3 regions of the Pseudoduganella sp. UC29_71 genome follow, and region 2 is predicted to be linked to each of the others. Evidence: riboswitches for the same ligand, from Rfam matches in the RefSeq annotation. Region 2 holds a riboswitch; each other region holds the start of a gene.
The links. Region 2 has a riboswitch for cobalamin ahead of ACFJI2_RS25225 (TonB-dependent receptor domain-containing protein). Riboswitches for the same ligand answer to the same signal wherever they lie in the genome.
Positions count from the first base shown of each region.

Region 1 (9,527 bases), 490 kb from region 2:
GCCGTTCGGCCACGCCACCGTCCTGCGTCACGACAAACACCCAGGTGCCGCCGCTGTCGTTGAGGAAGGCGCCGTTCGGCAGCAGCAGCGCGGGCGCCGGTTCGCCCAGCGTGATGGTCGCGTCCACGCTCTGGCCGGGACTGAGCGCCTCCGGCTGCACGGCGCTGAAGGTCAGCTCCACGGTGAAGCGGCCCTCCTTGATCTGCGGGTAGATGGTGGACACGTCCACCGCATAGCTGCGGCCATCCATCTGCACGCTGCCGTGGCGGCCGACGGCCACGCGCTTCAGGTAGTACTCGTCCACTTCGGCGGACAGCTTGAAGCGCGCCGGATCGTCGATGCGGCCCACGTGCTTGCCGGTGGTGATGGACTCGCCCACCTGCAGGCGGAAGTCGGTCAGCCGGCCCGCGCTGGGCGCGCGCACCGCCAGTGCCTCCACGGTGGCGCTGACCAGCTTCAGGCCGGACTGCAGCCCGTCCAGTGCCTTGTCCAGTTGCGCCAGCGCGGTGCCGCGCACGCGCTGGTCGGTATCGTCGCTGGCCTGGGCTTGCGCCAGCACGCGCCACTGCTGCGCCACGCGGTCCGCCGACTCCTCCAGCGCCACTGCCGACAGGAAGCCCTGTGCGGCCAGCTTCTCGTCGCGCGCATAGCGCTTCTGCGCCTGCTCCATGGCGAAGTTCAGATCGTCCAGGCGGCGCCGGTGCTCGCTGCGGCTGGCCTCCTGCGCCACGCGCAGATTGGACAGGTTCGAGATCTGCTGCGCATGCTCCGCCTGGCGCGCCAGCAGCTCCAGGTTGCGCTGCGGGTTCGAGATGCGGAACAGCAGCTGCCCCTGTTTCACCAGGTCGCCGTCGCGCGCATAGACTTCCTCGATGCGGCCCGACTCCACCGAGTCCAGCATCACCGACTGCAGCGGCTGCGCGGTGGCGCGCACCACGATATCGTCGCGGAACACGCCGCGTTCCACGGCTGCGATGCGCAGCTCGCCCGGTGCCACCCGCAGGCCACGCGGCATCCAATGCCACAGCGCGAAGACGAAGGCCGCCAGCGCCAAAGCGCCGGCGACGCCCAGCGCGATGGCCTTGCCGCGCCGTTTCGGCACGACGGTGTCCATGGCGGCGCCGGTAACCAGTTTAGGCTGAGGAGTGTTCATGATGTTGGCTTGCAGTGAGCGATGAGCAATCTCATTGCAAGCCCTGTGCCAGGGCCTCCGGGACGCCGTCCTGCGCCGTTTCCGGGGGCTCCCGCGCGCAGCTTGTCCGCATGCGGACAGTGGCAGGTGTTCGATATCGGACAGTGCCAAGAAACGCCGCAAACCCGCATGCCGCAAGGGGTTTCCTGCTGCTAGAATGCGCCACATGGCCGACACCACAGCACACATCCTGATCCTCGACGACGACACCGACGTGGCCTGCGCCGCGCAGTTGCTGCTGCGGCGCCGCCACGGCACCGTCGCCACCCTGAACGACCCCGCGCAACTGCCCGCCTACCTGGCGCGCAGCATGCCCGACGTGGTGCTGCTCGACTTCAACTTCACCCCCGGCCGCATCGACGGCGCCGAAGGCCTCGCCCTGCTCGAGCTGCTGCGTTCCCCGCCTGCCTCCCTCTGCCGAGCTGAGCCGCATTCGGGGTCAGACCCCGAATGCGGCAGAGGCCGCCTGCCGGCGGTGATCGCGCTGACCGCGTATGCGGATGTGCCGCTGGCGGTGGAGGCGCTCAAGCGCGGCGCTTGCGACTTCATCACCAAGCCGTGGGACAACGCGCGCCTGGTGGCGGCGGTCGACGCCGCGCTGGCGCGCCGCGCTGCGGAAGCGCCCGCGCGGCTGCTGCCGGCCGTCAGCGCTGCCACTGCTGTCACTGCTGCCACGGACGCCACGGATGCCACTGAGGCCACCGCGGCGCTGATGGGCGATTCGCCCGCCATGCGCAGTGTGAAAGCCATGATCGCCAGCGTCGGCCCCACCGGCGCCAACGTCATGGTGCTGGGCGAGAACGGCGTCGGCAAAGAGCTGGTGGCGCGCGCCATCCACTTGGCCTCGCAGCGCGCGGCAGGCACCTTCCTCGCCGTGGACATGGGCGCCTTGCCCGAGTCGACCTTCGAGAGCGAATTGTTCGGCCACCGCAAAGGTTCCTTCACCGACGCCAAGGCCGACCGCGCCGGCCGCTTCCAGGCCGCGCGCGGCGGCTCGCTGTTCCTCGACGAAATCGGCAACATGCCGCTGGCCGCGCAGGCCAAGCTGCTGACGGTGCTGGAGCGCCGCGAGGTGACGCCCATCGGCGCCGACAAGCCGGAGCCCATCGACGTGCGCATCATCAGCGCCACCAATCTGGATGAAGTGCGCCTGTTCGATCCCGCCGAGTTCCGGCCCGACTTGCTGTTCCGGCTCAACACCATCGTCATCCGCGTGCCGCCGCTGCGCGAGCGGCGTGAAGACATCCCCGGCCTGCTGCGCCACTACCTGAACGCCTACGAGCGCCAGTACCAGCGCCCTGCGCGCGCCATGTCGGCCGCAGCGCTGGCCTGGCTGCAAGCCCACCCCTGGCCCGGCAATGTACGCGCGCTGCGGCATGCCTGCGAACGTGCCGTCATCCTCGGCCGCGACGCCGAGTACCAGCCTGACGATTTCGGCCTCGCCATGCCGGCCACCGCCGCGCCGGGCGTATCTGGCGCCGCCATTGCTGCGCGCATGAGCGTTGCTGCCGGCGCGAGTGCGATGGCCGCTGCCGCTGTCGGCTCTGTGGCCGTCCACGTCGACGCAGCCGCCCGCCCCGGTGCTGGCGCGGCCAGCGACGACCTGACCCTGAGTGCCCTCGAACGCGACGCCATCGCCGCCGCGCTGGCCGCCGCCAAGGGCAACATCAGCCACACCGCCCGCATGCTGGGCGTGAGCCGCGCCGCGCTGTACCGCAAGCTGGGCAAGCATGGCATCTGAACACACGCTTGCCGGCGACGCCGCCGCGTCCCGCAAGCCCGCCGCTGCCGGCAAGTCCGCCGCCTACGCCAGCGTGGCTGCGCTGATGGCGCTTAGCTATGCCGCGGCCTATTACGCCGGCTCGCCGCGCCTGCAGGTGCTGTGCGCCATTGGCGCCATCCTGCCAGCCTGGCTGCTGCACCGGCGCCTGTCGCGCCCCCTGGCAGGCAGGCGCAGTACTGCACAGGATGCTGCACCAGTCGCCGCCGCAAGCGACCTGCCATGGAACCTCACGCCGGACCGCCGCGCCCTGCTGGACGCCGCGCAAGCCCTCGAAGCGCGACTGGAACATGCCCCGATCGCGCTGTTCTCGATCGAACACCTGAGCGGTCCGGGTGCGCTGACACCGCTCAACGCCAGCGCACGCCGCCTGCTCGCGCCCGGCCGCGCCAGCGATCCCGTGCAACTGGCGGACCTGTTGGCAGCGCAAACGGCGGAACGCCGCCAATTGGTGAGCTTCGAAACCGAGCGTGGCACCGAGCGCGCACTGGCCTCGGTCGCCGCGCTGACCGTGCAGGGCGCCGGCCAGCGCCTTGCCGCGCTGATGCCGGTGGAAAGCGAACTGGAAGCCGAAGCCATGAATGCCTGGCGCCAGCTGGTGCAAGTGCTCACGCACGAAATCATGAACTCCCTCACGCCGGTCGCTTCGCTGTCGCGCACCGCGTGCGACTTGCTGGACGAAGCCAAGGCCGACCTGGCGCCCGACGTCAGCGGCGACCTGGGCACCGCGCTGGACGCCATCGCGCGCCGCGCCGCCAGCCTGGTGGAATTCGTGGCCAGCTACCGCAGCCTGTCCAGCGTGCCGCAGGCCCAGCCCGAGCGGGTGCACGTGGGCGAACTGTTCGCCCGCCTGTCCATGCTGATGGCGCCGCAATGGCAGGCGCGCGGCGGCCGCGCCGAGTTCTCCGTCGAACCCGCGTCGCTGGACGTGATGGTGGACCCCGGCCAGCTGGAGCAGGCCCTGATCAATCTGCTGAAGAACGCCGCCGAAGCCACCGCGTCCGCGCCCCAGCCGCAGCTGCAAGTGAGCGCGCGCCTGAGCCGGGGAGGGCGGCTGCGCATCGAAGTGGCCGACAACGGCCCCGGCGTGCCGCAAGACCTCGCCGCGCACATCTTCACGCCATTCTTCTCCACCAAAAAACAGGGACGCGGAATCGGCCTGGCCATGGTGCGCCACCTGGTGCACGCCAATGGCGGCATGGTGCGCTACGCCAAACCGGTGGGCGCCGGCGCGCGTTTCATCATTACGTTTTAGCGCAGCATATCGATGTGCATGATGCCGTCTTCGTCATACGGTTCGCTCACGCGCGTGAAGCCGAAGCTGGCGTAGAATTTTTCGAGGTAGAGCTGGGCGCCGATGCGGCAGCGGTGGCCGGGATGCAGTGCTTCCGCGCGGCGCAGGCCTTGCTCCAGCAGCAGGCGGCCGATGCCGCTGCCGCGCGCGGACGCTGCCGTCAAAACGCGGCCCAATGACATTTCAGGGAATTTCACGCCCGGCGCGATGCAGCGCAGGTAGGCTGCCAGCTGGCGTTGGCCGTCGACCGTATGCCAGGCCATCAAATGACGCGCCGCCTGGTCGTAGCCGTCGAGGTCGGGATACAGGCACTTCTGTTCCAGCACGAAGACCTCCTGCCGCTGGCGCAGCACTTCATACAGGTCTTCGCGTGGAATCTCTTCAAACTCTTGCCACTGCCACTCAATCATGGTTGCCTCGCATGGGATCGAAGCAGCCATTGTAAGGGGCTTTATTCATAGTGTGACAGGGTGCCGGCTTTGACTGCCTGGGCCAGTTCGGCGCGCACTTCCTGGCGGGTTTTGCCTGGCGCGGCTGCGGTCACGCTGGCGGGGTAGGCTTCGCCGTTGAGGATCTGTCCGGCGCGCAGCGCGGCGATGGTTTCGGCTTTCACTTCGGCGCGGGTGCGGATCGACACGGTATTGACCACGTTGCCCTGGTAGCCTTCGCCGCTGTTGACGGGTTCGGCGGCGTAGGCGCTCGAGGTCAGGGCGATGACGGCGGCGGCGACGGACAGGATGGATGCTTTCATGATATTTCTCCTAGATTAATTGCACTATTTAATCGTGCACTACTTATTGGCTGGACTTTCAGGCTGCCGCCACCGGTTTTGCGGTAGCGGCAAAACCGGCTTTATACGATGGTCAGCGTTACGTCGATGTTGCCGCGGGTGGCGTTCGAGTAAGGGCAGACGATGTGGGCTGCGGCGACCAGCTTTTCGGCGGTGTCGCGGTCCAGGCCCGGCAGCGAGATTTTCAGTTCCACTTCGATGCCGAAGCCGGTTTCGATCGCGCCGATGCCCACGGTGCCTTCCACCGACACGTCGGCCGGCACGGCGATCTTGTCGCGGCCGCCGACGAATTTCATGGCGCCCAGGAAGCAGGCCGAGTAGCCGGCAGCGAACAGCTGCTCAGGATTGGTGCCGACCGCACCGGCGCCGCCCAGTTCCTTGGGGGTGGTCAGTTTCACGTCCAGCACGCCGTCCGAGGAGACAGCACGGCCTTCGCGGCCACCGGTTGCTTTAGCGTTTGCGCGGTACAGAACTTGTTTGATCGACATGATGATTTCCTTTGCTGTGAGTAAATTAGATTGCTATCTATTGAATCGCGCCCTACTTCTTGCTACCTCGCGCTGTGTTTGCAGCGCCGATGTGTGTACTTTATATCGTGCGCTATGTAATAGCAAGCTATATTTTTCAGTTTCCGGAAAATATTTTGCCGCCGTCCGCGCCGGCCCGCACCAAGCGGGCCGGCGGATTGCGGCCTTCAATGCTTGCGGGCTTGCTTGGCGCGCCCGGCCTTGATCGTCACTGGGGCAGCGCGGGAGCCTCGATCTCCGCCTTCCGGGCTTCGATCGCATCGCCCAGTGCGACCAGGTCCAGCTTCGCCTTGCGCGCCTTGGGGAACATTTCCCCTTCTTCTTCCTTGACGTGATGCTCGATCTGCTCGGACAGGACTTTCAACTTCGCGTCGTACAGGTCGTCGCTGGGTTCCATGGAAAGGATCTGCGCGATCAGTTCCTTGGCGGAGGCATGCTCCACGGTCGCCTCGTCGACCAAGTCCTCGTTCGCGCCGCTGGCCTGGCGCACGGCGGGATAGAAAATCTCCTCCTCGGCCGTGGCGTGCTTGGTCAGCTCCAGGCAGATTTTGTGCGCCAGCTTCTTCTTCGACGCGAGGGCGCGGTCGCCCAGTTCTTCGTATTGCTCAAACATTGCTCTCACTTCCGCGTGGTCCTGCGTCAGCAAGGAAATCGCGTCGATTTCACCCGGCGCGGTGGGAATTTTTTGAGGCATGGCTGCCTCGGCCTTGTCACTGGCTTTCATGGGGGCTCCTTGGTTGGGCGTTAAGCGCCGCGTTGCGGCGCCGGATATGCTGATCTGATGCGAAAGCCAGACCATCTTAAGATGACCTAACAGTGCAGGGTGTAGGCGCCCGGGCAGAAGGCATGTAGGATTTCATGACAGGGCTCAATACGGTAGAATCGCGGCATTAACGTGATTGGTGCCCTTCCGCTTGTCGGCTGGAGGGTGAAACGGGAAGCCGGTGACGCGCGCGATTTTCATCTCGCGCCAGTCCGGCGCAGCCCCCGCTGCTGTATGCCTGACGACTTTGACCGAACGCCACTGTGCATTGCACGGGAAGGCAGGGTCGAGGAAGGATGAAGGCCAGCCAGAAGACCGGCCAGTTACGAAGATGCGCAAAGCCCGGGGTGTGGCGTTGCCTGTTTTCCTGCGCGCCTGGCGCGCAGCTACTGGTTAAAGTTCAAATTGAGCACTTCCATACTCCTGCGGCTGGCCGCAGCGCTGTTGTGCGTTTGCGCCTGCGCGCACGCACCGGCCGCCAACCTGTTCGCCATCGTCACCGAGCGCGCGGCGCCGGCCGCCATCGAGGCCGCGCACCGCCACCTGGCCAGCCATCCGCAGGACCGCATCGTGCTGCGCACCCCGGCGCAGTGGATGGCCGCCAGCGAGCGTGACGCCGGGCTGTGGCTCAGGCAGGCCGACAGCGTGCTGGCCGTTTCCCTGTTCGGCGATCCCGCGCGCCGCCTGAAGGAACTGCTGCCGCGCTACGCCCGGGCGCAGACGCCGGTGCTGGCTTTCAATGGTGAAGCGAGCCTCAGCCTGATGAGCCGCGACCCGCGCGCCAGCCTGCAAGGCTTTTCACCGGACACGCTGCGCGAGCTGTCGTCGGAAGCGCCGCCGCCTGCCGCCCTGAAGGCGGCGCAGGCCGATGCGGCGGCGTCCCGCTGGCTGGCCGCGCGCCGCGTATGGCAGGCCGGCGGCGCCGACAACACAGCTGCGCTGTTCGCGCATCTGCTCAAGCCTTCCGTGCCGCTGGCCGATGCGCAGCCCGAGCCCACGCTGCGCCTGCGGGCGGGCCAGCGCGAGCTGGTGGACGCAGCAGCCTGGGGCAAGGCGGCGCAACTAGGCCTGAAAGCCCAGCCCACCGTGGTGGTGCTGGACCTGTCCAATATGGATAGCGCGGTGCCCGCCGCCGTGTGCCAGCGCGTCGAGCAGCGCGGCCAGGCATGCGTGCAAGTGCTCACGCGCTGGGGCGGCGCCTCGCGCGAAGCGCTGGAGCGTTTGCCGGAGCTGATCGCGCCCGCACAGCCGGCGGCGCTGGTGGTGCTGCAGGACTTCGTGGTGGGCGCTGCAGAGGGACGCGAAGCCGTCACGGAAGCGTTCAAGCGCCTCAACGTGCCGGTGTTCAAGGCCATTCGCCTATCCGACCGCAGCGCCGTGCAGTGGCGCTTGTCGCCCGACGGCCTGCCGCCGGATTCGGTGCAGTACCGCGTGGCGCTGCCGGAGTTGCAAGGCATAGGCCAGCCCATCGTGGTGGCCGCGCTGGGCCAGGCGCAGCAGGACCGCCAGACCGGCATCGAGAACCGCCCGCCGGTGGTGCTGGGCGAGGAGGCGGACCGCTTGTCCGCGCGCGTGAGCCGCTGGCTGGCGCTGCGCAGCAAGGCCAACCGCGACAAGAAGGTGGCGCTGATCTACTACAACCACCCGCCCGGCCGGCAGAACATCGGCGCAGACAACCTGGACGTGCCGGCCTCGCTGTTCGACATGCTGCACGCGATGAAGCAGGCGGGTTACACGGTGGGCACGCTGCCCGCGTCGCCGGAAGCGCTGCTGGACATGATCATGGCGCACGGCGTGAACCTGCCGGAAGACCGCGCCGCGCTGCGCGAATTGAGCGGCACCGTGAACAGCGTCAGCGCGGCCGATTACGCGCGCTGGTTTGGCACCCTGCCGCCGCGCGTGCAGGGCGAGATGACCAGCGGCCTGCTGGGCCGCCTGCATTCCGACGTGCTGGAAGCGGAAGCCAGCGGCGAGCCCGCGCTGGGCCGCAAGCAGGCCGACGTCATCATCAAGGAACTGCAGCACCTGGTGGAAGGGGCGGACCATCCGCAGCGCGAAGCGGCGATCCGCGACCTGGCTGCGCTGGCGGACGGCTATCACGCCTGCCTGGACCCGAGCGCCATCGCCGCGCCGGGCCGTACGGCGCGGACCAAGGGAACGCCCAAGGCCGGCTGCGCCGCGCTGGCGCCGCTCAGCAAGCGCCTGTCCGGCTACGGCATCGAAGGCCTGAAAGGCTGGGGACCGGCGCCCGGCAGGATCATGGTCGACAGCGGCAAGCTGCTGGTGCCCGGCCTGGTGTTCGGCAATGTGTTCATCGGACCGCAGCCGCCGCGCGGCTGGGAAGTGGACGAGGAACTGCTGCACGCGAACACCAGCATCACGCCGCCCCACCAGTACCTCGGCTTCTACCACTGGCTGCGCGACCGCTTCAAGGCCGACGCGCTGGTGCACGTAGGCCGCCACTCCACCTACGAGTTCTTGCCCGGTAAAGCCGTCGGCCTGAGCTCGGACGACTATCCCAGCCTGATCGCGGGCGACCTGCCCGGCATCTACCCCTACATCGTGGACGGCGTGGGCGAAGGCACGCAGGCCAAGCGGCGCGGCCTGGCCGTCATCGTGGATCACCTGACGCCGCCGCTGGCCACCACGCCGCTGTACGACGAACTGCTGGCCCTGCGCCAGGTGGTGGAGAGTTTCGAAGCGGCCAATTCGGAATCGCTCAAGTCGCAAGCCGCCGCGCTGATGCGCGAGCGCGTCAACGCGCTGAACCTGAAAGCCGAACTGGAAGCGTCCATGGCCGACGTGCTGGCCGTGCGCGGCATCGGCTTCGACGCGGCGGACGACGACCTGCTGGCGCACGAAGTGGGCCACTACCTGACCAAGCTGCAGGAAAAGTTCATGCCGCACGGCCTGCACATTTTCGGCCGCCCGTGGAAGCAGGAATCCATCGACCTGATGCTCGAATCGATGAAGAAGGGTGGTATCGAAGGCGCGGACGTTGCCGCCAAGCTGGCCGATTCGCCGCGCCGCGAAATGCTGGCGCTGCTGGCCGGACTGGATGGCGAATACATCGAACCGGGCAAGGGCAACGACCCGCTGCGCTCGCCGGAAGCGCTGCCCACCGGCCGCAACTTCCACGCGGTGGACGGCGACATCCTGCCGACACGCCTGGGCTACCAGC
Region 1 covers NZ_CP170549.1:6,153,328-6,162,854, forward strand. Annotated here, with positions in the region: gene ACFJI2_RS27535 (efflux RND transporter periplasmic adaptor subunit) at 1-1,153, opposite strand, end outside; gene ACFJI2_RS27540 (sigma-54-dependent transcriptional regulator) at 1,359-2,933, shown strand; gene ACFJI2_RS27545 (sensor histidine kinase) at 2,923-4,227, shown strand; gene ACFJI2_RS27550 (GNAT family N-acetyltransferase) at 4,224-4,676, opposite strand; gene ACFJI2_RS27555 (DUF4148 domain-containing protein) at 4,718-5,017, opposite strand; gene ACFJI2_RS27560 (organic hydroperoxide resistance protein) at 5,119-5,544, opposite strand; gene ACFJI2_RS27565 (hemerythrin domain-containing protein) at 5,792-6,307, opposite strand; cobalamin riboswitch at 6,467-6,685, shown strand; gene ACFJI2_RS27570 (cobaltochelatase subunit CobN) at 6,752-9,527, shown strand, end outside.
Region 1: linked by a shared signal. The riboswitch ahead of ACFJI2_RS27570 (cobaltochelatase subunit CobN) and the one ahead of ACFJI2_RS25225 (TonB-dependent receptor domain-containing protein) in region 2 are both predicted to bind cobalamin.

Region 2 (9,527 bases):
GGGCTTCGGCGAAATGGGTATCGGGAACACGACCGCTGCCGCCGCGCTGATGCACAAGCTGACCGGCATCCCGGTGGCGCAATGCGTGGGCGCGGGCACCGGCCTGTCGGCCGACGGCGTGCTGCACAAACAGCGCGTGATCGAGGCGGCCGTTGAGAAACATGCGGGCGCCACCGCGCCGCTGGACGTGCTGGCGACCTTTGGCGGTTTCGAGATCGCCATGATGGCGGGCGCCATGCTGAAAGCGGCCGAGCTGCGCAAGGTGCTGCTGATCGACGGCTTCATTGTCACCAGCGCGCTGCTGGTGGCGGCGCGCCTGCAGCCGGCCATCCTCGATTACTGCGTGTTCGCGCATTGCTCGGACGAGAGCGGCCACAACCTGATGCTGGCCGAGCTGGGCGCGCGCCCGCTGCTGAACCTCGGGCTGCGCCTGGGCGAAGGCACCGGCAGCGCGCTGGCCCTGCCGCTGCTGCACGCAGCGGTGAATTTCGTGAACCAGATGGCGACCTTCGAGTCCGCCCAGGTCAGCGAGAAGTCCGAGTAAGCGCCGGACCGCCATGCACCAGTTGAGACTGTTCTTCATCGCGCTGCAGTTCTTTACGCGGCTGCCCATCCCACGCTGGGTGGGATTCGATCCCGCGTGGCTGCACCACGCGTCGCGCTACTTCCCGCTGGTGGGGCTGGTGGTAGCGGGCATCGCAGCGGCGGTGTACGCGGCGGCGGCGTGGGTCTTCCCCGCGCCGGTGGCCGTGCTGTTGTCGACGGCGGCCGGCATCTATGCTACCGGCGCCTTCCATGAAGACGGCTTCGCCGACATGTGCGACGGCTTCGGCGGCGGCATGACGCGCGAGCGCGTGCTGGAAATCATGAAGGATTCGCGCATCGGCGCCTATGGCGCGATCGGCACCATCTGCCTGCTGGCGGTGAAGTGCACGGCGCTGACATTGCTGCCGCCCGCCGTGGCGGTCGCCGCGCTGTTGCTGGCGCATCCGCTGTCGCGCCTGGCCGCTACCTCGCTGATCTGGCGCATGGAGTATGCGCGCGCCGAAGGCAAGGCCAAGCCCATGGCGCAAGAGATGAGCGGCGCGGAGTTCTTTATCGCCTGCCTGTGCACGGCCCTGCCTGCGGTGCTGCTGGGCGCCATGGGATGGTTGCCGTGGCTGGCCATCTGCGCCGCGGTGCTGGCTGCGCTGGCCGCAGCCATCTGGCTGGGCCGCAAATTCGCGCGCCGCATCGGCGGCTATACCGGCGACTGCCTGGGCGCGGTGCAGCAGCTGGCCGAAGTGCTGATCTACCTGTGCGTGCTGGCCGGCCTGGGCCACGGCGCGTGGCAGGCGTGAGCATGGCGGCCGGGCCAGCGGTGTTGACGCCGGCGCAGGCTGCACGGCCGGCTACGCGGCGCTGCCCCGGGAGCGGCCCGTGCGCCTGATCCTGGTCCGCCATCCACAGCCGCTGGTCGCGCCGGGCGTCTGCTACGGCAGCAGCGACCTGCCCGCCGCGCCGGACGACATCGAACGCGTGCATGCTGAACTGCTGGCCAGCGCCAGCATCCCGTCCGGCACGCCGCTCTACTCCAGTCCCTTGCAGCGCTGCGCCGTACTGGCCGGCCGCCTCGGCGCCCACGCGCTCGACGCGCGCCTGGCCGAGATGGATTTCGGTTCCTGGGAGCTGCGCAGCTGGGGCGACATCCCGCGCGCGGAAGTGGATGCCTGGGCTGCCGGCCTGGTGGATTACCGGCCCGGCGGCGGCGAAAACGTGCTCCAGGTGGCTGCACGCGTAGCCGCCTTCCGCGCGGACCTGCTGCGCCGCCATGGCGGGCAGGCGCCCAGCCCGCGCGCTGCCGCCATCATCTGCCATGCGGGCACGATACGCCTGCTGGTGGCACTGGAAGCGGGCCTGCAGGCCGGCCTGCCGCTGCATGACATCGCACTGCGCGCCGCCGCCGCGCCCCACAAGATCGCCTACGGCGAGACTGTCATTCTGGAAGCCGTGGCCTGAAGTCCGTATAATGGCGGGGTTTTGGTGCCCGCGCGCATGCCCATGCGCGCAGTTAAACGGGAAACACGAAGCCGCCCTCCACCAGGAAAACGGCCAACGTGTGCTGCCCCCGCAACGGTAAACAAGTGTCGCCCCCGGCGACAAGCTGCCTCCGCAAACCACTGTGCTCAGCATGGGAAGGTAAGGCAGTTCAACTTGCGAGCCCGGATACCGGCCAAAGCAGGTGGATGCGCCGCGCGCATCTGTTCAATCCAGCCCACGGGGAAGTAGGCTGGTTGCATACTATACAAAGAACTACTATGAGCTTTCCTGTAATCCGGCACGCGGCCCTCACGTCGCTGGCCATGGCTATGGCCGCGCCTTCCTTCGCCCAGACCACCGCAACCGACAGCGTGATCGTCACCGCCACCCGCTCGCCGCAACTGCAGCGCGACGTGCTGAGCGACATCGTGACCCTGGGCGCGGAAGACATCGCCCGCTCCGGCGCCGGTTCCATCACCGACCTGCTGCAGCGCCAGCGCGGCATCGAGATCGCCCGCAACGGCGGCCCGGGCACCAACTCCAGCGTATTCCTGCGCGGCGCCAACGCCAACCAGACCGTGGTGCTGGTGGATGGCGTGCGCATCGGCTCCATCACGTCGGGCACGGCCAGCTGGTCGGCCATTCCGCTGCAAGCCATTGAGCGCATTGAAATCGTCTACGGCCCGATGAGCACCCTGTACGGCGCCGACGCCATCGGCGGCGTGGTGCAGATCTTCACCAAAAAGGGCGCAGGTCCACAGTCCGTGGCCGCCTCGGTCGGCGCGGGCAGCGACAACACCCGCAAATATGACGCCAGCATCTTCGGCGCCAGCGCGGGCGATAACAGCTTCAGCTACGCCATCAGCGCCGGCCGCGAAAAGTCGGACGGCTTCTCGTCCACCAAACCCGGCAGCAGCAGCTACAACGCGGACGACGACGGCTACGAGCGCACCAGCACCTCCGGCCAGTTCGGCTATGAACTGGCCAAGGGCCACGATGTCGGCTTGGTGTTCCTGAACAGCCGCACCGATGGCCAGTTCGACAGCGGCACCAGCCGCTACGACACGCGCAGCCAGACCAAGCTGGCCAACCTGGGCGTGTTCAGCAAGAACCGGGTGATGGACAACTGGTACAGCACCGTGCAGCTGGCGAAGGCGGAAGACAAATCGATCTCCGACACCGGCGTGGCCAGCGCCTACAGCCGCATCGAGAGCAAGCAGACCGACGCCACCTGGCAGAATGATTTCCGTCTCGGCGAGGATACGCTGCAAGTGCTGCTCGGCCACCGCGAAGAGAAAGTCGTCTCCGGCACCACGCCGGCGCTGGGCAAAGTGCGCAAGACCGATTCCTATGCCGGCGCCTACAGCCTGAAGCGCGGCGCGCACCTGGCCACCTTCGGCCTGCGCGCGGACGACAGCTCGCAATACGGCACCAAGACCACCGGATCGGCAGGCTACGGCTACCGCTTCAGCAGCGCGCTGCGCGCCAGCGCCAGCTTCGGCACCAGCTTCCGCGCCCCCACCTTCAACGAGCTGTACTACCCCGGCTTCGGCTACGAAAACAACAAGCCAGAGCAGGGCCGCAACGCCGAGGCAGGCCTGCAGTACGACGACGGCGTGAACGAATTCGGCGCCAGCATCTACCGCAACAAGCTGACCGACATGCTGGTGACCACCACGCCATGCCCGGACCCGGCCCGCAAAGGCAGCTGCGCCTACAATGTGAACCACGCCATGCTGGAAGGCGTGTCGCTCAACGGCAGCCGCCGCATCGGTGCCTTCACCGTGGCCGCCAACGCGGACTGGCAGGACCCGAAAGACGAGACCACCGGCAAATCGCTGGCGCGCCGCTCGAAAAAACACGGCAGCGCCAGCGTAGAATACGCCGCAGGCGCGCTGGCCGCCGGCGCCGAGCTGCAAGTGTCCGGCAGCCGCTTCGACGACGCCGCCAACAAGAACCGCCTGGGCGGCTACAGCCTGCTGAACCTGTACGCCACCTGGCAGTTCGCGCGTGACTGGTCCGTGCTGGCGCGCTGGAACAACGTGGCCGACAAAAACTACGAAGTGGCGCGCAACTACGCCACGCCGGGCGCCAAGTTCTTTGCCGCCGTACGCTACGGTATTAAATAAGGGTACAACCAAGCACCATGCATCCACACTCCCGCAACCTGCGCACGCGAGCGACCGCCATCACCGGCGGGCTGCTGCTGTTTGTTATCGGCAGCCTGCTGTTCTCCGGCGTGACCGGCTCGGTGTACATTCCGCTGTCCGAGATACCCGGCGCGCTGGGCGACCTGTGGAACGGCAAGGCCGACAGCCTGGCCGCGACTCTGCTCGACCTGCGCGGCAGCCGCGCGCTGACCGCCTTCGTCACCGGCGCGGCGCTGTCGCTGGCGGGCGTGATGATGCAAGCCCTGCTGCGCAATCCGCTGGCCGACCCCTACGTGCTGGGCATTTCTTCCGGCGCGGCGGTGGGCGCGCTGGCGGCGATGATGTTCATGTGCGCGGCCTGGGTGGTGGATGCGGCGGCGTTCGGCGGCGCGGTGGCCGTGTCCATGATGCTGTACTTCCTGGCGCGGCGCGACATGCGCAGCGGTTCGGCAGCCGAAGGCGGCACTGCCCTGTTGCTGCTGACCGGTGTGATCCTGACGGCGGCCTGCACGGCGCTGATCACGCTAATGCTGTCCATCGCTCCTGAAAGCCGGTTGCGCACCATGGTGTTCTGGCTGATCGGCGACCTGGCCGGCGCGCCGATGCGCTGGATACCGTGGATCGTGCTGGCAGGCGCAACGGTGTTCGCGCTGCGCAGCGCCCGCGCCATCAATGTGATGGCGCTGCACGCCGAAGCGGCCGTCACGCTGGGCATCAATGTCGGTGCGCTGCGCAAGGGGCTGTTCTTTGTCTCGGCGCTGCTGACCGCCAGCGCGGTGACCAACGCGGGCAGCGTGGGCTTTGTCGGCCTGATCGTGCCGCACGCCTGCCGCTTTGCCTTCGGTCCGGACCACCGGGTGCTGATCCCGGCCGCCATGCTGACCGGCGGCGGCTACCTGGTGCTGGCCGACACGCTGGCGCGCACCCTGTTCGCGCCGCTGCAGCTGCCGGTGGGCGTGGTGACGGCGCTGATCGGCACGCCGGTATTCCTGTACCAACTTCACAGGCTGCAGAAATGATCGCCACTGAAAAACTGAGCTTGCGCATCGGCGCGCGCACGCTGGTCGAGAAACTGGACTGGCAGGTGCGCGACGGCGAATGCTGGAGCGTGATCGGCCGCAACGGCGCGGGCAAAAGCACGCTGCTGCGCACCCTGGCCGGCCTGATTCCCGTCGATGAGGGCGGCGTGTCCATCCAGGGCCGCGGCCTGCCGGAGTGGCCGCTGGCGGACCTGGCACGCGAGCGCGCCTTCCTGGCGCAGTCGCGCAACGACGCGTTCGCCTACACGGTGATCGAAACCGTGCTGTCGGCGCGCCATCCCTACCATGGCGACCGCTATTGGGAGAACACCGACGACCACCGCCTGGCCATGGAGGCGCTGGCGGCCATGGAAGTGGCCGAGCTGGCGCACCGCAATGTACGCACCTTGTCCGGCGGCGAGCGCCAGCGCGTGGCCATTGCCGCCATGCTGGCGCAGGACACGCCGCTGCTGCTGCTCGACGAGCCGGCCAACGCGCTGGACCTGGCGCACCAGGTGAGCGTGATGCGCCTGCTGGCGCGCCTGTGCCGCGAACAACATAAAACCGTGGTGATGGTAGGCCATGACCTCACGCTGGCGCACAGCGTCTCCACCCACGCGCTGCTGCTGATGGGCGATGGCCGCTGGCTGGCCGGGCCGGTGGCGGACGTGATGCAGCCCGCCATCCTGAGCGACTACCTGGGCCACCCGATCGACGTGATCCGGCATGGCCAGCGCCACATCTTCATACCGAAGGAAGAAATCGCATGACTGAAAATACCGATATCGACGCACTGAACGAGCGCCACCGCGTGCGCATGGAGCGCAAGAAGGCCATCATCGACGCCAAGATTGCGGCGGCGGACAAGCAGATCGGCGTCATCATCGTCAACACCGGCAACGGCAAGGGCAAGAGCTCGTCCGGCTTCGGCATGGCGGTGCGCGCCATGGGCCACGGCATGAAGGTCGGCGTGGTGCAGTTCATCAAGGGCGCGATGCAGACCGGCGAAGAGCTGTTCCTGCGCCGGTTCCCGGATGAAGTGAGTTTCCATTCCATGGGCGAGGGCTATACCTGGGAAACCCAGAACCGCGAGCGCGACATCGAGAAAGCAGAACTGGCGTGGGAACAGGCCAAGCGCTTCCTGGCCGATCCGGGGGTCGGCCTGGTGGTACTGGATGAGCTGAACATCGCGCTGAAGTACCGCTACCTGGACGTGAACGCGGTGATCGCGGACCTGCTGGAACGCCCCGCCATGCAGCACGTCGTGATTACCGGACGCGGCGCGCCGCAGGAACTGATCGACGTGGCGGACACCGTCACCGAGATGAACGTGGTGAAGCATGCCTTCAAGGCGGGCATCGGCGCGCAGGCGGGCACGGAATGGTAACGTCCTCGCACATCAACGCGCCGGTGGTGCTGGTGGCGGCGGTGGCGTCCGGGCAGGGCAAGACGACTGCCACGGCGGCGCTGGCGCGCAAGCTGACTAAAATGGGCCGCAAGGTGCGCGTGTTCAAATGCGGGCCGGACTTCATCGATCCCATGCTGCTGGAGCGCGCCAGCGGCGCGCCGGTAAAGTCGCTGGATTTGTGGATCGTGGGCCGCGAAGCCTGCCGCGCGCAGCTGGCGCAGGCGGCGCTGGAAGCGGACGTGATCCTGATCGAAGGCGTGATGGGCTTGTACGACGGTTCGCCGTCCTCGGCCGACCTGGCGCGCGAGTTCGGCGTGCCGGTGATGGCGGTGATCGACGCGGGTTCGATGGCGCAGACCGCCGGGGCGCTGGTGCACGGCCTGCGCGACTACGGTCCGGTGGACATGGCGGGCGTGATCGCCAACCGCGTCGCCAGTCCCGGCCATGCGGCCATGGTGGCGGCTTCGCTGCGCGACATTCCGCTGTTCGCCACACTGCCCAAGCAGGCGCGCTCGCTGCCGGAACGCCACCTCGGCCTGGTGTTGCCTGCTGAAGTGGACGGCATCGACGAGCTGCTGGACCAGTTGGCGGACCAGCTGAACTTCGACGAGGCGGCGTGGAGCAATCTGCGCAGCACGCGCCTGGAGCTGGGCGACGCACTGGCGGCAGCCAGCGCCGGCGCAACCGCTGCCCTGGCGGGAAATGGGTCGCCGTCCGCGCCGGTGCCACCACTGGCAGGCCGCAGGATCGCCATCGCGCGCGACGCTGCCTTCATGTTCCTCTATCCCGCCAACCTGGAAACGCTGGAAGGACTGGGTGCAACGCTGGAATTCTTTTCCCCGCTGGCGGACGAGCCGGTGCCGGCCGGCGCGGACGCGGTCTATCTACCGGGCGGCTATCCCGAACTGCATGCGGAGAAGTTGTCCTGCGCGCAGCGCTGGCAGGAGTCGATCCGCGCCGCGCACCGCGACGGCATGCCCATCGTGGCGGAGTGCGGCGGCATGATGGCGCTGGCGAAGACGCTGGCCGACAAGGCCGGCGCGCCGTGGACCATGGCGGCTCTGCTGCCGGGCCGCGTGACGATGCAGGCACGACTGGCAGGACTGGGCTCGCAGGGCATGCCGACGCCACACGGCGTCCTGCGCGGACATACTTTCCATTATTCGACGCTGGATACTTCGCTTGCGCCGGCGGTACGCACGGTCAAGCATCCGTCCGGCGCGGACGGCGAAGCGGTCTACAAGCTTGGCTCGCTGACGGCGTCCTACTTCCACGCCTACTTCCCGTCCAACCCGGCGGCCATTGCCGCCATGTTCACGCGGAGCGCGGCATGACTTGCACGCTGGTGTTCGGCGGCGCGCGCTCGGGCAAGAGCGCGTATGCGGAAAAGCTGGCCACCGAGTCCGGCAAGGAGGTGGTCTATATCGCCACCGCCCGCGCCGGGGATGGCGAGATGGTAGTCCGCATCGCCCACCACCAGCGCCAGCGGCCTGCCGAATGGACCACCGTCGAAGAACCTCTCGCGCTCGCAGCGGCGCTGCGGCAGTGGTGCACGCCCGGCCGCCTGGTACTGGTGGACTGTCTTACGCTGTGGCTCAGCAATCTGATGTTCGCAGATGGTAACGATTATCCGGATGTGGGCGAGATCGCGCTGCCGGAACAATTCCATACGGAGCGCGCCGCACTGCTGGCGGTGTTGCAAGCGGCCAGCGCTGCCCCGGCGGCGGCGCATGGAGCCGCAGCTGGTGGCATGGGCGGGATCGTTGGCATGGGCGGCATGGGCGGCATAGGCGACATGGGCGACATCGTCCTGGTGTCGAACGAAGTCGGCATGGGCATCGTACCTTACGGCGCGATTTCCCGCGCCTTCACCGACGAAGCCGGGCGCCTGAACCAGGCGGTGGCTGCCGCATGCGACCGCGCCGTGTTCGTGGCGGCCGGCCTGCCGCTGGTACTGAAAGGCGCGCCATGCTGATGGGGCTGGATGCCAGCGCCATCGCCCTGCTGCTCGCGGCCGGCGTGGTGCTCGACCTGCTGCTGGGCGAAACGCCGCGCTGGCACCCGCTGGTCGGCTTCGGCAAGCTGGCCAACGCCATCGAACGGCACCTCAATGGCGGCAGCCTGCGCTTCCCGCGCGGCGCGCTCGCCTGGCTGCTGGCTGTCGCGCCGATCGCCGCGCTGGCCTGGGCTGTGACCGCTGCACCGTCCATGCTGGCCGGGGATAGCCATGGCGGCGGCATCAGCACTGTGGCCGCAACCGCCATCGGCTTCGCCCTGCACGCGCTGATGCTCTACTTCTGCATCGGCCTGCGTAGCCTGCGCGACCACAACCTGCCCATCGCCGGCGCGCTGGCCGCTGGCGACCTGCCGGCCGCGCGCCACCTGACTTCCCGCATCGTCAGCCGCGACACGGCCAATGCCTCGCCTGCCGACCTGGCCAAGGCCAGCACCGAGTCCCTGCTTGAAAACGGCAACGACGCGGTATTCGGCACCCTGTTCTGGTTCGCCGTCGCCGGCGGCCCCGGTGCGGTGCTGTTCCGTCTCGTGAACACGCTGGACGCCATGTGGGGCTACCGCAATGCGCGCTTCCTGCAATTCGGCTGCGCCGCCGCGCGCATCGACGATGCCCTGAACTACATCCCCGCGCGCCTGACCGCGCTGTCCTACGTGCTGCTGGCGCCCACGCTGGCAGGCAAGCGCCTGGCATGGCATTGCTGGCGTACGCAGGCGCCGGCATGGAGCAGTCCGAACGCCGGCCCGGTCATGTCCAGCGGCGCGGGCGCGCTTGGCCTGGCGCTGGGCGGCGCAGCCGTGTACGACGGCGAAACCGAACACCGGCCACCTCTCGGCAGCGGCAGCGCCGCGCAAGGCGCCGACATCCAGCGCGCATGGCAGCTCGTGGCGCGCACCACCGCGCTGTGGCTCATTGTG
Region 2 covers NZ_CP170549.1:5,664,839-5,674,365, forward strand. Annotated here, with positions in the region: gene cobT (nicotinate-nucleotide--dimethylbenzimidazole phosphoribosyltransferase) at 1-544, shown strand, start outside; gene ACFJI2_RS25215 (adenosylcobinamide-GDP ribazoletransferase) at 558-1,340, shown strand; gene ACFJI2_RS25220 (histidine phosphatase family protein) at 1,420-1,998, shown strand; cobalamin riboswitch at 2,004-2,232, shown strand; gene ACFJI2_RS25225 (TonB-dependent receptor domain-containing protein) at 2,298-4,148, shown strand; gene ACFJI2_RS25230 (FecCD family ABC transporter permease) at 4,166-5,188, shown strand; gene ACFJI2_RS25235 (ABC transporter ATP-binding protein) at 5,185-5,958, shown strand; gene cobO (cob(I)yrinic acid a,c-diamide adenosyltransferase) at 5,955-6,575, shown strand; gene ACFJI2_RS25245 (cobyrinate a,c-diamide synthase) at 6,569-7,930, shown strand; gene ACFJI2_RS25250 (bifunctional adenosylcobinamide kinase/adenosylcobinamide-phosphate guanylyltransferase) at 7,927-8,571, shown strand; gene cbiB (adenosylcobinamide-phosphate synthase CbiB) at 8,565-9,527, shown strand, end outside.

Region 3 (9,527 bases), 2.1 Mb from region 2:
CAGCAGCGTGGTCACGAGCGCGACGCCCGCGCCCAGCTGGATGGCGAGCTGATTGCGGTGCGTTTCGCCCATCAGGTCGGCGATGTTGGACAGGTCCAGCCGCTGCGCCAGTTGGGCAGCGTGCACGGAGTGGTCGAAGGCGGCGCTGAGCTGGCTCCAGAACGGCAGCGTAAGCGCCAGCGTGGGCAGCAGCAGGGCGATGGTCCACAGCGCCAGCAGGCGCCATTGCAGCGCGGCGCGCGCGGCGGACAGGCAGGTGTCGGTCAGTTTCATATCGTTGCGATCAGGGTCAGGAGGGCTTGCGCGAGCGCGGCCAGGTCGAAGGTCCAGCGGCGCGAGGCGGTGCTGTCGGCCTTCAGCGTGCGGCTGTCGTCGAGTTTATTCGTGTCCAGCAGGTGCTTGCGTTCCGGGTCCAGCTCGGCCGATACGGCCTTGGCCGGCTTTTGCCAGACGAAGCGCTGCCAGCGCTCGCCGTTCTGCGGGTCCCATTTGACGGTGTCGCTGCTGCCGTCGGCGAAGCGCACCAGCAGCGTTTGCGGCACGGCTTCGCCGCGCCGGCGTACCACCACTTCGGTGCGGAAGGGGTAGGGGCCGGTGCCGGGCTTGGCGTCGGGATGGGCCTTGTCCCATTTCTCGCGCGCTTCGTCGATCTGCTTGTCCACCTGCTCCTGCGTCAGCGCCACGCGCTTGCCGTTGACGATGCTGCTGCCCGGCTGCGGCAGCACTTCTTCGCTGCTGACCGATTGCACGCGGTCGTCCACCTTGCCGGTGCGGTAGACCTGCTGCGCGAACACGCGTTCCACCAGCGCGCGCTGGCCGCTCGCTTCGGCCAGCGTTTCGCGCAGGTCGGCGGTGCTGGGGTGGCGGAAGCGCCAGCGCTTGTAGTATTCCTTGAAGGCCTGTTCGGTGGCTTGCTTGCCCAGCTGCGCTTCCAGATCGTGGAACAGGATGGCGCTGCGGTTGTAGGCCGGGCCTATGCCTTGCAGGCGCGAGTATGCGTTCTGGCCGGCCGGGTCGGCGGGATTTTCGCGCACCGCGCCGCCCATTTCGAAGTGGAAGCCGTCGAACGCCGGCGAGATGCCGATGGCGCGCATCCATGCCAGCGCGGGATGGATCTGTTGCCCGCGTTCGCGCGCCATGCGCATGTTCCAGTATTCGTTCAGGCCTTCGTCGAGCATCGGTTCCTCGAATTCGTTGGAGGCGAGGATGCCGTAGAAGTAGCCGTGGCCGAATTCGTGGATGTTCACCAGGTCCAGCTCGAATTCTTCCAGCGAGCCTTTTTCTACCTTGGTGTAGCTGTCGGCGGTGTAGAAGGTGGGGTATTCCATGCCGGCCGCCGCGGTGGCGTTATGCGGCGGCAGCACCACGGTCAGGGTCTTGTAGGGGTAGGGGCCGAGGGTTTTGGAGTAATAGGTGAGCGCGTCCTGCGCCGCCTTCAGCGACGGCGCGGCGCTGGCCGCGAACTCCGGCGTGTACAGCACCTTGATGCTGACGGGCGGGCTGCCCGCGCCGCTCCAGCTGGCGGTGAGCGGGGCGGCGTAGCGTTTGTCGGCGGTCCAGGCGAAATCGTGCACGTCGCCCTGCACGTAGTGGTGGGTGAGCATGCCGTCTTTCTCGACCGGCGCGCCTTGCTGCTCGCCGGTGGCGCCCACCGTGTACTCCTTGGGCGCGGTGAGCTTCACGTCGTAGCTGCCGAAGTCGGCGTAGAACTCGGACTCGGCGTGGTATTCGTGCACGTTCCAGCGCGGCTTGGTGGCGCCGCGTTCGCCCGCCAGTTCCAGCACGCCGATCTTGGGGAACCATTGCGCCACCAGGTGGAAGCTGCCGAAGTAGCCGCTGCGCGCCAGCAGCCGTGGCAGCTGGCTGTGGAAGTCGATGGCCAGCGTGGTGCTGGCGCCGGCTTCCACCGGCTGCGGCAGGTCCAAGCGCACCACGGTGCGGTCGCTGGCCGGGCCGCCGTCGGGCTGGACGAAGGACTGTTCCACCTTGGCGCCGCCTTGCGTCACGCTGCGCAGGTCGATGTGGCCCCACTCGCCGTCCTTGGGATCGGCGCTGAACATGCCGCCGCCCATGGCGCGGTGCTCGGTGAAGAAGGTGGTGCCGGCGTGCTCGAAGGCGTTCAGGTAGAGGTGCAGATAGACCGTGCGCACCGGGTGCGCGCTGCGGTTGCGCCAGGTGAGCTGCTGCTTGCCGTCCACGGTGTGCTTGACCGGGTCCAGCGTGGCGTCGATCTTGTAGTCCACCACGCGGTCCGACAGGGTGGGCTCGCTGCCGGTGCGCGGGCCGCCCCAGGCGGCCGGCGCGCTGGGCGTGGCCACTGCCGCCGCCTGCGCGGGTGCAAAGGGGATGCCGGTGTCCGTGTAGGGTTCGGGGATGGCGATGACCTGGACTTGCGCCAGCGCCAGTGCTGCCAGCGTGGCGGCCGTGGCCAGCGCGGCGGCGGCGGCCAGTTTGCGGTAGTGGTGTGCGTTCATGCCCGCCACTATAACCAAGCACATGATATTTTGCCAACGAAATTGCCGGGGCGATGGCAGGAGTATAATGGCGGCGTTTTGGTGCCCGCGTCCATGCCCATGGATGCAGTTAAACGGGAAACACAAGGCAGCCAGCGCTCATCGGCAGCGCGGCGGCCAAGGTGTGCTGCCCCCGCAACGGTACGCAAGCGCCGCGCTGTCGATTGCGCGGCAGGCTGGATCGACAACCACTGTGCAGGCTTGCCTGCGCCGGAAGGTGATCCCGTCCCGTCTTGCCAGCCCGGATACCGGCCAGACAGGTGGAAGCGCGAACAGCCTTCCGTTGAATCCGCCCTGCGGGGACGCAGGCGGATGCTCACTACGCGTAAAGAACACATGAACAACTCGAATTCCCGCTGCACGCCGGCACCGCTGGCGCTTGCCGTCGCTCTTTGCTTCGCCGCTCCGGCCTTCGCTCAAACCGCCGCGCAAGCGCTGGCTCCGGTGGTCGTCACCGGCGCCCGCTTCGACAGCGACCCGTCGCTGCTGCCCATCGGCGCCACCGTCATCAGCGCGGCCGAGATCCGCCGCTCCGGCGTGAGCGACGTGAACCAGGCCATCCGCAAGATCGGCGGCGTGCTGGGCCACCAGAGCCTGGACGGCAGCCCGGACTTCGCGCTGGACCTGCGCGGCTTCGGCACCAACAGCAGCCAGAACATGGTGGTGATGCTGGACGGCGTGCGCTTGTCCGAAAACGAGCTGAGCTCGGCCATCCTGTCCACCATCCCGGTCGATTCGGTCGAGCGCATCGAGATCACGCGCGGCGGCAGCAGCGTGCTGTTCGGCGACGGCGCCACCGGCGGCGTGATCCAGATCGTCACCAAGCGCCCCGGCGCGCGCACGGCCGGCACGCACGGCTCGGTGTTCGGCGAAGCGGGTCAGCTGGGCTTGCGCGAAGGCCGCGCGGCCATGACGCACAGCACGGACAGCTGGGCTTTCGACCTGTCCGGCGGCGCGCTGGACACCGACAACTACCGCGACAACAACAAATTCAAGTCGCGCAGCGTGAACGCCGGCGCGCAAGTGGCGTTCCCGGATGGCCGCGCCGGCGTGCGCCTGTCCAGCACGCGCCAGGATTCGCGCTTTGCCGGCTCGCTGAGCCAGGCGCAGTTCGACACCAACCCGCGCCAGGCGTCCACGCCGGATGACTTCGGCTCGCTCGACAGCGACCGCTTCACCGCCTTCATCGAAGCCAAGGTGGCGGGCTACGACCTGGCCGCCGAGCTGTCGCACCGCCGCAAGGAGCTGGAGGCGACCTACTTCTTCGGCACCGGCTCCGCCGCGCTGGACTATGAAAGCAAGCAGACCCAGTTCTCGCCGCGCGTGCGCAAGCTGGGCCAGTTCGGCGGCGTGCTGAACGAGGCGGTGGCCGGCATAGACTTCATCGACTGGACCCGCGACCAGAAGGGCGCCATGCCGGTCAAGGCCACGCAGAAATCGAAGGCGCTGTACCTGCGCGACGAAGTGAAGTGGGACGCCTTCCGCCTGGCCGCCGGCGTGCGCCGCGAGCTGTTCGAGAAGCAGAACGCCGACGCTGCGCCATGGGCCACCGCCAATTACGACGTGACCCAGGGCCTGAACGCCTGGGACATGCAGGGCAGCTATGCGCTGTCGCCGAAAGCCACGCTGCACGCCAAGATCGGCCACAGCTACCGCGTCGCCAACGCCGACGAGAACGGTTACACGCCGGTGCCGAACACCGTGCTGCAGCCGCAGACCTCGCACGACCTGGAGCTGGGCACCACCTACACCGACGGCAGCGGCAAGCTGTCGGCGCGCGTGTTCCGCCACGAGCTGCGCAATGAGATCTTCTACGATCCGACCGCCGGCGCGTTCGGCTTCGGCGCCAACACCAACCTGGCGCCGACCAAGCGCCAGGGCTTCGAGCTGGACGCGAGCGCCGAGCTGGCGCGCGACTGGACCTTGAGCGGCCACTACCAGCGCGTGAAAGCCACCTTCACCGAAGGCGCCATGTCCGGCCGCGAAATGGTGCTGGTGCCGAAGAACGTGCTGAGCGCGCGCCTGACCTGGACCCCGGCCGATGGCCAGACCGCCGACATCGGCGCGCAGTGGGTGGACAGCCAGCGCTTCGGTTCCGACTTTGACAACAGCTGCATCGCGCGCATCCCGTCCTACACCACGCTGGACGCCCGTTACGCGCGCAAGTTCGGCGCCTGGGAAGTGGCGCTGTCCGGCCTGAACCTGACCGACAAGAACTACTACGGCATGGCGTTCCAGTGCCGCGGCGGCATCTACACCTCGGACGGCCGCCAGCTGAAGCTGTCGGCACGCTACGAGTTCTGAAGCGGGCTTGACCGGGCTTGACCGGCCTTAATTGCAGCTTAAAGTCCCCGCCAGCCGGGGATTTTTGCTATCCGGCCTGATGGCAGGGGCAAAAAAATGGTAATCTCGCGGCGTTTGCCACTCTTACTCTAGAAGGACCACTATGCGATTTCTGCGCCTGATCATTGCCGCCGCCGCCCTGTCGTTCACCGCAGCCGGCGCTTCCGCTGCTGAACCGAAGGAAGGCGTGGACTACACCACGCTGGCTTCGCCTGTGCGTACCGACACCGGCAAGAAAGTGGAAGTCATTGAATTCTTCATGTATTCCTGCCCCCACTGCAACGCCTTCGAGCCTTCTTTGCATGACTGGGTGGCCAAGCAGGGCGACAAGATCGCCTTCCGCCGCGTGCACTTCCCGGCCGGCGGCCCGAACGACGCGCAGGCGCACGCCTACCTGACGCTGGAAGCGATGGGCAAGCTGGACGAAATGCACAACAAGATCTTCCGCGCCATCCACGTCGACCGCAACCGCCTGAACAAGGATGACGCGATGACGGATTTCCTGGTGAAGAACGGCATCGACAAGGCGAAATACCTGGAATACTTTAATTCCTTCGCCGTGCAGACTAAAATGAAGCGTGCAGCGCAAGTGATCAGCGCCTACAAGGTGGACAGCGCGCCGACCATCGTGATCGATGGCCGTTTCGTCACGTCGCCTTCGCAGGCCGGCCGTCCGGGCATGCCGGAGCAGGCTTCGCAGCAGGCAACGCTGCAAGTGATGGATTACCTGGTGGCCAAGGCCGCGAAGAAATAAGACGGGAAGACATGAGCGATACCGAAAAAGAAGTGATGGCGATGTACCGCGAGTCGGCGCCGGACGAGAACAAGCTGTTCTGGCGCACGCACGTCAACCATGTTGCGTGGAGCTTGCTGCTGGTGGTGGTCGCCTTTTCGGTATGGCTGATGATTGCGCTGGCCAATGCGGAGAATCAGCGCAACGCGTATGCCAGCAAGAAGTGCGAGGACCGCATGTTCAAGGGTGAAACCGACATGCAATGCATGAAGACGGTGCGCACGCGCGATCACTGGTGGGAGCATGTGGGCTACGCGCTCACGCACACCTCGCCATGAGAACAACCCGCTACGGCGGGTTTTTTTACGTCCCGGGCATGGCGGGTTACGCGGGGCTGGCCCCGCTAACCCGCCCTACGGTGTGGTCCGTGGTCTGCCGTGCCGGGGGCGTGGGGCGGCGTAGGGCGGGTTAGCGCCGCGGCGCGTAACCCGCCGAGTATGCTCACCGTGCACGTGGTCCCCGCCACCAGCGTCAAGTTTTTGGGCACGTCGTCCAGCGTGATGCGCACCGGCACCCGCTGCGCCAGCCGTACCCAGTTGAAGGTGGGATTCACATCCGCCAGCAGTTCGCGGCCGGTGCCGGCGTCGCGGTCGGTGATGCCGCGCGCGATGCTGTCGATATGGCCATGCAGCACGGCCCCGCCGCCCATCAGGCCCAGCTCCACCGGCGCGCCGGTCTTCAGCAATGGCAGCTTGGTTTCCTCGAAGTACCCGACCGCGTAGTAGGAGGCGCTGTTGATGATGGCCAGCTTGGCCGCGCCGACGGCGGCGAAGTCGCCCGCGTGCACGTTCAGGTTGGTCACATAGCCGGACACGGGAGCGCGCACCACGGTGCGTTCCAGGTTCAGCTGCGCCACTTCGCGCGCGGCCTGCACGGCGCGCAGCTGGGCGCCGGCGCTGTCGGCGGCAAAGCTGGCGGTTTCGCGGTTCTCGGTGGAAATGACGGCGTCGTCCAGTGCGGCGCGGCGCTGGGCTTCCTTGGTGCGGCGGCCGCGCTCGACCTGCTGGCCGGCCAGCAGCGCGTTCGCCTGCGCCAGCGCGGCGCTGTAGCGCGCCTTGTCGATCACGAACAGCACGTCGCCTTGCTGTACCAGCTGGTTGTCCTTCACCAGCACGTCGGTGACGGTGCCGGCCACGTCGGCGCTGATGTTGACCACGTCGGCCTTGATGCGGCCATCGCGGGTCCAGGCCGATTCCATGTAGCGGTCCCAGGCGGATTTGCCCAGCCACAGGGCGCCGCACAGCAGCAGGGCGGTGATGAAGAAGCGGAAGATCTTGGCGGTCATGGTCACTTGGAGAGTTAGGAATAGAAGGCCAGCGTCAGCGCGCTGAAGATGCAAACCAGCAGGCACAGGCGCACCAGCGCCGGGTGCCACATGCGGCGGTACAGGCCCGCATGGCCCAGCGCCCAGTCCAGCGCGCCTTGCAGCAGCAGGCTGGCCAGGAAGATGGGCAGCAGGGTGGGGATCAGGATGCCGAAGACGGCGAGTTCACGAGGCATGGCGGACTCCGGGGCTGGTGCTGTTGCCGGTGCTGGCGCTGGTTTGCGGCAGCTGGTCCAGCAGGCTGGTGTAAATGGAATGCAGGTCCGTCAGCGCGCTGCGCAGGCGGACGGCGCGGTCTGGCGCGGCGGTACCGGGGCGTTGGGCGGTGGCCAGTTCGGCCTCCGGCAAGGCCGCGCGCACGGCGGCCCCGGCACGCAGCACGGCGCCGACTGCGGTGGCGCAGCGCTCCTGGGTGGGCGCCTTGAAGTAGGCCGCCAGCGCGGCGACGCAATCTTGCAGCGCACTGCGGGCTTCGCTGCGCCCGGCATCGCCTATCAGCGCGCGCAGCTCGAGCACCGAGTGGCCCAGCTCCAGCAAGGTCAGGCCCTGGCGTACCACGGCGCGCGCGGCTTCGCTCGGCGCGGGGCCGGCGGCGGCGTTCAGTTGGCTCAGCAGGTCGCGCACACGGTTGTCGAAGCGGTGGCGCACGGCGGCCAGACGCGGCGTGGCGTGGCGCCATGCCTGCGGCAGCCACGCCCTTGGCAGCGCGGGCCGCAGCGGCGTAGTGCAGGTGGCCAGCGCTTCGCGCCACAGCGCGGCGGCCACGTGGTCCTTGTGGCCCATGGTGTGCTCGGGCAGCACCACGGCGAAGATGGCCCATGCCAGCGCCACGCCGAGCGGCATGGCCAGCGTGGTGTTGAGGAAGGCGGCCACGTCGTAGTGCGCCAGGTTCAGCGGCGCGATCACCTGCGCGCTGAACAAGGTGATGCCGATACCGATGCCCGCGCGCTTGGGATCGGTGGTCACATAGGCGCCCGCTGCGAACAGCGGCGCGGCCGCCAGCACCAGCATGGGGTAGCCGCCGCCGGGCATCACGAGGAAGAATTCGGTGAAGAAGGACAGCGGCCAGGCGATCAGGAAGCCCTGCATCACCTGCTTGATCATGGCCGTGGGGCGCGGCGAGGACGAGGCCAGCGCGCAGAAGATGGCGGTCATCAGGACCGCATTGACGGCGTACGGCCACGCCATCCAGTACCACACGCCGGCCACGGTGAGCAGCGCGGTGGCGGCGCGGAAGCCGCTGGCCAGCACGATGGCGGGCGGCGTCTTTGGCGTGTAGGCTTGCGGCTCGCTGGCCTGCATGCGCTTGCGCTGCGCCAGGCCGTGGTAGATGGCCGCGAATTCGCCGAACTGGCGCGCAAAGCGCTCCAGCAGCTCGCTGGCCGTTTCGAAGTCGATCCGGTGCGGCGAGGCGGGCTTGCCGCTGCCCGCGTCCGATGCCGGTGCCGGTGCGAGGGCAATAGCGCTGCGGGCGGCTGCGATGGCGTCGGCCAGGGCGGTCTGCATTTCATCCAGCGCCGGGCCTTGCAGCGCTTCGCCATGCGCCAAGGCGGCCGCCAGCTGGGCCAGCAGCGGCTCGATCAGCGCCGGCACGGGCGAGGCGGCGTCCTGGCGCAGGCGGTGCGTGAGGCGGTGCAGCGTGTAGAAGGTGGTTAGCGCCGCCATGAAGGCGCTGTTGAAGGCATGCAGCTGGCGGGTGTGGGCGCGCGCGTGCGCGGCTTCGAAGAACGCGGCGGCGCGGCCCGACTCGAGCGCAGCGATGTCGGCCGCGAAGCGCAAATGCGCCAGCTCGGTTTCGGCTGGCGGCGCCTTGTGCTCCAGCACGTCGCGGCAGAAGTCCAGGAAGCGCAGGTAGCGCGCCTGCACCGTGCGCATCACCTGTGCGCTCTGGTGGCGCGGGAACAGCGCGTCATGCACGACGGTGGCGCAGATCACGCCCAGGCTCACCTCCACCACGCGCGTGACGGCCAGCGAGAACACCGCCGCCGGATGGTCCAGCGCCGGAATGGCGATCATGGCGGCGGTGTAGCCGGCCAATACGAAGCTGTAGGATTGCTGGTTGCGGTACATGGCCGCGCCGCAGGTGCAGGCCGCGATCCACAGCGCCAGGCCGATGAACATCAGCGGCGCCTGCTGCGGGAACACCGCCACCAGCAGCAGCGCGCTGGCGCAGCCCACCAGGGTGCCCAGCAGGCGGTAGAAGGCCTTTTCCAGCACCATGCCGCTGCTGGGCAGGGCCAGGATGAAGGTGGTGGTCATCGCCGTGTTGGGCGAATCGAGGCCGAGGCGGAAGGCCAGCCACAGCGCGGTGAAGGCCGCCAGCAGCGTCTTGACGACGAAGATCCAGCGTTCGCCCTCGCTGCCTGCCCAGTCCCGGACCAGCCCTGCCAGCCGCGCTGGCGTGTGTTGCAGTTTGTACGAGGCTGGGTCCGGGGTCATGTTTTCAGGTCAGGATCAACTGACGTTCTCTAAGTTTGCCAGCTGTCGCTTGAACAGCTGCTCCAGTATCTTGCGCTCGTCGGCGCTGTAGCCGTCGTAGGCGCGGGTAGTGCGA
Region 3 covers NZ_CP170549.1:793,071-802,597, forward strand. Annotated here, with positions in the region: gene ACFJI2_RS03550 (hypothetical protein) at 1-273, opposite strand, end outside; gene ACFJI2_RS03555 (M1 family metallopeptidase) at 270-2,474, opposite strand; cobalamin riboswitch at 2,537-2,785, shown strand; gene ACFJI2_RS03560 (TonB-dependent receptor) at 2,850-4,817, shown strand; gene ACFJI2_RS03565 (thiol:disulfide interchange protein DsbA/DsbL) at 4,960-5,610, shown strand; gene ACFJI2_RS03570 (hypothetical protein) at 5,622-5,927, shown strand; gene ACFJI2_RS03575 (efflux RND transporter periplasmic adaptor subunit) at 5,993-6,934, opposite strand; gene ACFJI2_RS03580 (DUF1656 domain-containing protein) at 6,949-7,149, opposite strand; gene ACFJI2_RS03585 (FUSC family protein) at 7,139-9,412, opposite strand; gene ACFJI2_RS03590 (MarR family winged helix-turn-helix transcriptional regulator) at 9,428-9,527, opposite strand, start outside.
Region 3: linked by a shared signal. The riboswitch ahead of ACFJI2_RS03560 (TonB-dependent receptor) and the one ahead of ACFJI2_RS25225 (TonB-dependent receptor domain-containing protein) in region 2 are both predicted to bind cobalamin.